Actomonas aquatica: one gene and its partner. The protein of the gene in region 1 binds, or shares a complex with, the protein of each later gene. Links are inferred from orthologs where the notes say so. Each region holds a gene or a part of one and is shown on either strand. Other genes may lie near its edges. The genes, in order: tsaE and tsaD.

Region 1 (3,239 bases):
GCCGCCATTCCCCTGCTCACCGCAACCAACATCGGCTGGATCTTCCTGCTCGATCGCCTCGGCCTCAGCACGGACAAGCAGGACATGATCGACGTCTTTGCCGAGAGCCAATCCCTGCCCGTGCTCCTCGGCATGAGTTTCCTCGCCGTCATCATCGCGCCCGTGACCGAAGAGGTGATTTTCCGCGCCGGCCTATTCCGTTACCTGCGCACGCGTCTGCCCCGTCCCGTCGCCCTCGTTTTGCCCGCCGCCATCTTCGGCCTCCTCCACGGCAACCTGGTGGCCTCGCTGCCCCTCATTCTGCTCGGCGTGGTCTTCGCCCTCGCCTACGAACGCACCGGCCGTATCTCCGTGCCGATCGTCGCCCATGCGTTGTTTAACCTGAACACCATCCTGCTGCTGATCGCCGGCGTCGACTTCTGACCTGACTTTGCCCCATGTCCCCCTTCACCACCCAACGCCGCCTCGCCGTCACCAGTTTGGGCGAAGCCAAACTGATCGGTGAGATCCGCCGCTGGTTAAGCACCGCCTCCCCCCGCCCCCCCGGCGGCATCGGCGACGATTGTGCCGTCCTGGCGGGCTCCATGCGCGACCAACTCATCACAGTCGACCCGGTCATCTACGGGGAGCACTTCGACGACAGCGTGCCCGCCCGCGGGGTCGGCGCGAAGCTCTTCAACCGCAACCTCAGCGACATCGCTTCCATGGGCGGTCGCCCCCGCGCCGCCGTCATCGCACTGGCCCTCAACGAGCAGGTGCGCCTCGACTGGTTGCGCGAGTTTTACCGCAGCCTTGCCACCATCGCCCGCCAACACCGCGTGCCGATCATCGGCGGGGATATTGCCCACCATGCCTCCGGTCTCATCGCCACCATGACCATTATCGGCGAGGCCCCCGAGGATCGCCCTCTCACCCGCCAGGGCGCCGCGGCCGGCGATTGGATCTTCGTCACCGGCACCCTCGGCGGCAGTCGCCTCGGCTGGCATTACAAATTTTCTCCGCGCCTCGCCGAGGGCCAATGGCTCGCCCGCCATCCGCACGTGCGCTCCATGATGGACGTGAGCGACGGCCTCGCCAAAGACGTGCACGCCCTCACCCCGAACGCCTGCCGCGCCGCCCTCGATGGCAAAGCACTGCCGATCAGCCGCTCCGCCCGCAAACTCGCCACGACCAGCGGCGTCAGCCCGCTGCATCACGCCCTCACCGACGGCGAAGACTACGAACTGCTCTTCACCCTTAGCGGCAAAGCCGATCCGGCCGCCTTCATCGCCGAGTGGCGGGAAATCTTTCGGCGCCGTCTCACCTGCATCGGCCGCTTCGTCAAACGTCGGGCCCGTTCGCCTTATACCGACGAACTCGATCTCGCCTCCGTCCATGGCTTCGAACATCTGCGCTGAACTTCGCGCCGGTCTCACCACCAGCGACGCCGCCGCCACCCGCGCCGCCGCGGCCGCGCTCGCCAGCGAGTTGCCCGACGACACGGTGCTCGCCCTTCACGGCGACCTCGGCGTCGGAAAAACCACCTTCGTGCAGGGACTCGCCGCCGGCCTCGGTATCCAGGATCCGGTGACAAGCCCCACCTTCAACCTCTACACCCTCTACGAAGAAGGGCCGCGCCGCCTGCTCCACCTCGACGCCTACCGCCTCGACAACGAGGACCAGGTCGAAGCCCTCATGCTGGAAGACTTTTTGGTGAGCCCCTGGATCGCCGCCATCGAATGGCCCGAACGCATCCCCGGCTGGCTCCCGACCAACACCTGGCATCTCGACCTCGGCATCACGCCCGACCAACGCCACACCCTCCGCCTCCGGTAACGCGGGCGCGGGACCGCCGACACGCCCGTCCGGCCCCACCCCACCGAACGCGGGCGACACGCCCGCTCCCTCCTGCCCCTCGGTCTTTGCGGTCTTTGCGTTAAAACGCACCGGCCGAGCGGCACGTTGCCTTTCGGCTCGTCCCCCCGACTCCCCACTCTCCCAAAAAAAACGGGATGACCACATGGAGCGGTCATCCCGTAAAAGTGCCTTACTCGGCCGACTTCTTTTCGTCGTCCGTTTCCGCCGGCGGTTCGGCCGTCTCAGCGGCCGGTTCCTCCGCGGTCGGAGTCGGAGCCGGTTCAGCCGGAGCGGCTTCCGCTGCCTTCTTCTCCGCTTCCGGTTCGGATTCCGTTTCCGGTGCGGCGGCAGGCTCATCCGGGACTGCCTCAGGCTCGGTCTCGGCTTCGGACTCATCCACGTCCGCAGCAGCTTCTGCAGCAGCAGCGGGCTTGGTCGCTTTCGCCGGTTCCGCCTGGGGCTTCGGTTTCGCTTCCGGCATCGGCGGCGCGGCAAAGAGGCTGCCGTCAATGAACTCGGTCACGTAACCTTCGGTCACCAGCCAACGCAGATCGAGCTGCATGCGCTTGATCTTCGGCTGGTCATCTGGAGCAAAGGGAGAAGTCGTGCCAGTCGCGGCCGGAGCCGGAGCTTCCGCAGCGGCGGGAGCAGCCGCCTCGGGGGCCGGCGTCTCAGCTTCGGCTGCGGTCTCCTCTGCTGCAGCCGGCTCTTCCGGCGGCGTGGTTTCAGTCGCGGGCGCGGCGGCCGGGGCTTCCGGCGCAACCGGGGCTGCGGTCGCTTCCGCTACCGGCGTGAGCCCGAGGAACTTGTCCGGCAACTCGCTCACCTTCACCATCGAGTGCGTCTCGATGAAGTTGATCAGCTCGTCGATCGAATCGGCAAAGGTCTGACCCGGCACGCGGAACTTCCGCTTCACCGCGCAAACGTAGCTGATGCCCTTGGAGCCCTTCTTGAAGATCGTGAATCCTTCCCGGCGCAGGCGACCGCGCAACGCGTTGGCGGTGTCGAGCGGGAAGCGTTGTTGGCGCTCCAACGCGCCGACCACGGCCCGTTTGATTTCACCGTCCGGCATCTTCTCGATGATGTTGCCGTGGAAACGGCCATGCTCGTAGGTGCGCACCGCTTTGTCGCGGGCGTGGCTGAGCAGGTAGACCTTGGCTTCAGTAAGGCTGTCGAAGCTCGGCGCGGCAGGCGCAGCCGGAGCGGCGGCCTCGGACACGGCACTCTCCTCGGCGGCCGGAGCTTCCGTCGCCTCGCCTTCGGGAGCCGGGGCCTCAGCCGCTTCCGGCGCGGCTTCGGCGGCAGGAGCGGTCGGGGCGGCCGGCGTTTCCGCGGGCTTCGGGGCACCGTCGAGCGCCCACGTGTAGCGGGTGACCTTCTTCATCATCTCCAGCCAAGCGTCG
Region 2 (3,311 bases), 280 kb from region 1 along the record:
TCATTGCGATGGGCCTGCTGCACGTGGTCGAATTGCTCGGCCTGCGGCAGGACGCCGAGCTGCGAAAGGCGTCCACTTACTACCGGCAGGTGCTGCAGTTGGTGCAGGAGCAATACGTCGACGAAGCCGCGGCTGAGGACGTGAACACGCTGACGCGGGAGGCGCTGGTTGGGATGATGGAGAATCTGGATCCGCACTCGTCCTACCTGCGGGCGAGCGACTTCGCGCATCTGCAGGAGGATCTCGACAGTCAGTTTGGGGGCATCGGGGTGCAGATTGAGCGGCGCGAGGATCAGGTGGTGGTGGTCGCACCGATCGCGGGCACTCCGGGAGAACGCGCGGGCATTTTGCGCGGCGACGTGGTGTTGGCGGTCGAGGGCGAATCCATGCGAGGCAAAACGCTCAACGAGGTCGTGGAGCGGATGCGCGGCAAACCCGGCACGAGTGTGCAGGTGAGTTTCGGGCGTGAGGGGGTAGATGAACCGATCGAGCTGACGATCGTGCGGGAGTTTATCCGCGTGGAGAGTGTGACCGATGTGCGGATGCTGGAGGGCAACATCGGCTACGTGCGGATTGTGCAGTTTTCGGAGCCCACGGCGGAGGAGATGCACGCGGCGCTCGCCCAATTGTTGGGAGAAGGCGCGCGGGCACTCATCATCGATGTGCGCAACAACCCCGGCGGTTTGCTCACGTCGGCGGCGGATGTGCTCGAGCCGTTTTTCGAGCGCGGGGACTTGTTGGTTTACACCCAGGGACGTCAGGCGGAGGACCGCGAGGAACTGCGTTCGCGCAACGAGAAGGATCCGATCGAATTGCCGATGGCGGTGCTCATCAATGCCGGCAGCGCCAGCGCGGCGGAGATTTTGGCCGGCGCGCTCAAGGACACCGGCAAAGCGGTCGTGGTCGGCGAGCGCTCCTTTGGCAAAGGCTCCGTCCAAACCCTTTTCCGCCTGAATGAAGGCGAGGCGTTGCGCCTTACCACGGCGCGCTACTACACGCCGGGCGGTGAGACGATTCACGAGCGCGGCGTGCCGCCGGATGTCGAGGTGATCATGTCACCCGACGAGGACCGCAACGTGGCCCTGCAGCGCCTGCGGCCGGACTTGAATGATCCGGCGGCGTTTGAGGAACGCTTTGGTATCGCGCCGGTCGCGGACCGGCAGTTGGACGCGGCGCAGGCGATCCTCGAAGCCGCGTTGTTAATCGAGCAAAAGGAAGAGGCGGCACAACCGTGATTCTGGCGATCGAGAGTTCCTGCGACGAAAGCGCGGTGGCGTTGTTTGATCCCGCGCACGGCCTGGTGGGCGAGTGGGTGCACAGCCAGATGGCGTTGCACGAGGACTATGGCGGTGTGGTGCCGGATCTCGCCACGCGTGAGCACTTACGCACGATCGGACCGCTGTTGGCCGAAGTTGGCAAACAGCACAATCTCACGGCGGTGACGCGCGTGGTCGTCACGCATGGACCGGGATTGGCCGGCTGTCTGGCTATCGGCACCAGTTCGGCCAAGGCGCTCGCGGTGGCGCAAGGCGTGCCGCTGGCCGGAGTGAACCATCTGCGGGGGCACACCTTTTCGCCTTTCATCGCGCTGCACGCCGAAGCGCCGGAGCGATTTGATGAGGCCTTCGCTGCGCTCCTGCCGCATCTCGGCCTGATCGTATCGGGCGGTAATACGCTGCTCTTCAAATTGGACGAAGCGCGGCGCATTACGGTGATTTCGTCGACGCGCGACGATGCGGCGGGCGAGGCTTTGGACAAAGGTGCCAAGCTGCTGGGGCTGGGTTATCCCGGCGGTCCGCGGGTGGAGAAGCTGGCGGCGGAGGGCGATGCGACGGCTTTCGATTTTCCCCGCGGCATCGGCAAGAAGGCCGAGCTCGATTTCAGTTTTTCAGGGCTAAAAACGGCGCTGCGATACCAGCTGGAAAAAATGTCGCTGGAGGAAATCGAAGCGCGCAAAGCGGACCTGTGTGCGAGCTACCAGCAGGCGGTGATCGATGCCCTTGTGCGCAAGGCCAAACTGGCGTCGCGCACCGAGACATTTCGCAGCGTGGGGCTGTCGGGTGGCGTGGCCAACAATCGCACCCTGCGGGCGGCGATGCAGACGATGGCCGAGCGCCGGCATTTTAAATTCCTCGCCGCGCAGCCGAAGCACACTGGCGACAACGCCGGCATGATCGCGTTTGCCGCGTGGGTGGATCCGATGGTGCAGGACGTGGCGCCGGCCGAACTGGCTATTCACCCCAGCATGCCACTGGCGCGCTGAGGATGTCGGGCGGTAAAGCCCGACCCACATGTTGGAGGCGTTTACTGTGGGTCGGGCTTTACGCCCGACAGCGATGGATGGTCGTCCGATCTGCGCCTGCCTACGCGTATTCGCGGCGGAGGTTGCTGGGGAGGATGCCGAGCTCTTCGCGGTATTTGGCGACGGTGCGGCGGGCGATTTTGATGCCCTTGTCCTGTAGCTTGGCCACGAGGTCCTGATCGCTGTGCGGTCGGCTGCGATCCTCGATGTCGATGAGATCGTGGATCATCTCCTTCACACTGGTGTTGGAGACGGAAGCGCCGCCATCGGATTGATAACCGGGCGTGAAGAAGAATTTGAAATCGAAGACGCCGTGCGGGGTGCGGATGTATTTGTTGGCGATGGCGCGACTCACGGTGGTCTCGTGCACACCGACGGTGTCGGCGATCTGCGTCATGGTGAGCGGACGCAGTTTGGACACGCCTTCGTCAAAGAACGGCTCCTGCACCTTGATGATCTCTCGGGTGATGCGCTCGATGGTCTGTTGGCGCTGTTCGATGGAATTGATGAGGAAACGGCCGGAGCGGATGCGTTCGCGCAGGTAGTCGCGCTCCTGGCGGTTGAGGGAACCCTTGGCGATGAGGTCCTTATACGTATTCGAAATCCGGAGACGCGGGATGTAGTCGCTGTTGAGCTCGATCTTCCATTCGTCGCCGTCCTTTTCGACTGTGACATCGGGCGTGACGACGCGGTTTGAGTCGTCGGCAAAACGGCGGCCGGGGGCGGGATCAAGGGTGCCGATCTCCTCGATGGCGTGTTGCACGTCCTCGAGGGTCGCGCCGGAACGGCGGGCGATGTCGGGAATGCGACGACGGATGAGGAGAGGGAAGTGGTTGCGCACGATGCGGGCGGCGAGGGAGTCACCGCGGCCTTTGGCGACAAGCTGCAGCGCGAGGCAGTCCTTCAGATCGGCGGCACCGATGCCGGCGGGCTCGCAGGTTTTGAGCAGGGCGTGGGCGCTCTGCACGGCGTCGAGGGGGAGGCCTGTCTGGAGCGCGATGTCGGGAAT

What was found.
Region 2: the proteins of tsaE (region 1) and tsaD are in contact, whole or in part, in a crystal structure (PDB 6N9A), measured with the Thermotoga maritima proteins. The link is inferred for Actomonas aquatica from one-to-one orthologs. Residues at the interface, in WP_004082108.1 of Thermotoga maritima: Leu37, Gly38, Lys46, Lys57, Val59, Lys60, Ser61, Thr63, Phe64, Thr65, Leu66, Met67, Val69, Pro71, Tyr82, Arg83, Leu84, Asp86, Asp88, Phe89, Asp93, Ile128, Asp130, Glu131, Arg134; in WP_004082750.1 of Thermotoga maritima: Cys10, Asp11, Arg49, His50, Leu82, Gly84, Gly135, Gly136, Glu154, Thr155, Leu156, Asp157, Asp158, Ser159, Glu162, Asp165, Lys166, Arg169, Leu170, Tyr175, Lys213, Thr214, Leu217, Tyr218, Gln221, Arg222, Asn324.

Annotation. Positions count from the first base shown.
Region 1 is NZ_CP139781.1:1,849,365-1,852,603, forward strand. The notes cover bases 167-3,094. They hold tsaE (tRNA (adenosine(37)-N6)-threonylcarbamoyltransferase complex ATPase subunit type 1 TsaE), read left to right. Parts: upstream 167-1,374; coding sequence 1,375-1,815; downstream 1,816-3,094. Other genes in these bases: K1X11_RS07105 (CPBP family intramembrane glutamic endopeptidase), read left to right, coding at 167-423; K1X11_RS07110 (thiamine-phosphate kinase), read left to right, coding at 438-1,397; K1X11_RS07120 (hypothetical protein), read right to left, coding at 2,027-3,094. Outside these bases: more of K1X11_RS07105, read left to right, coding at 1-166; more of K1X11_RS07120, read right to left, coding at 3,095-3,239. UniProt on the Escherichia coli protein: Required for the formation of a threonylcarbamoyl group on adenosine at position 37 (t(6)A37) in tRNAs that read codons beginning with adenine.
Region 2 is NZ_CP139781.1:1,565,326-1,568,636, reverse strand. What follows is about bases 248-3,247. They hold tsaD (tRNA (adenosine(37)-N6)-threonylcarbamoyltransferase complex transferase subunit TsaD), read left to right. Parts: upstream 248-1,231; coding sequence 1,232-2,263; downstream 2,264-3,247. Other genes in these bases: rpoN (RNA polymerase factor sigma-54), read right to left, coding at 2,364-3,247; K1X11_RS06015 (S41 family peptidase), read left to right, coding at 248-1,235. Outside these bases: more of K1X11_RS06015, read left to right, coding at 1-247; more of rpoN, read right to left, coding at 3,248-3,311.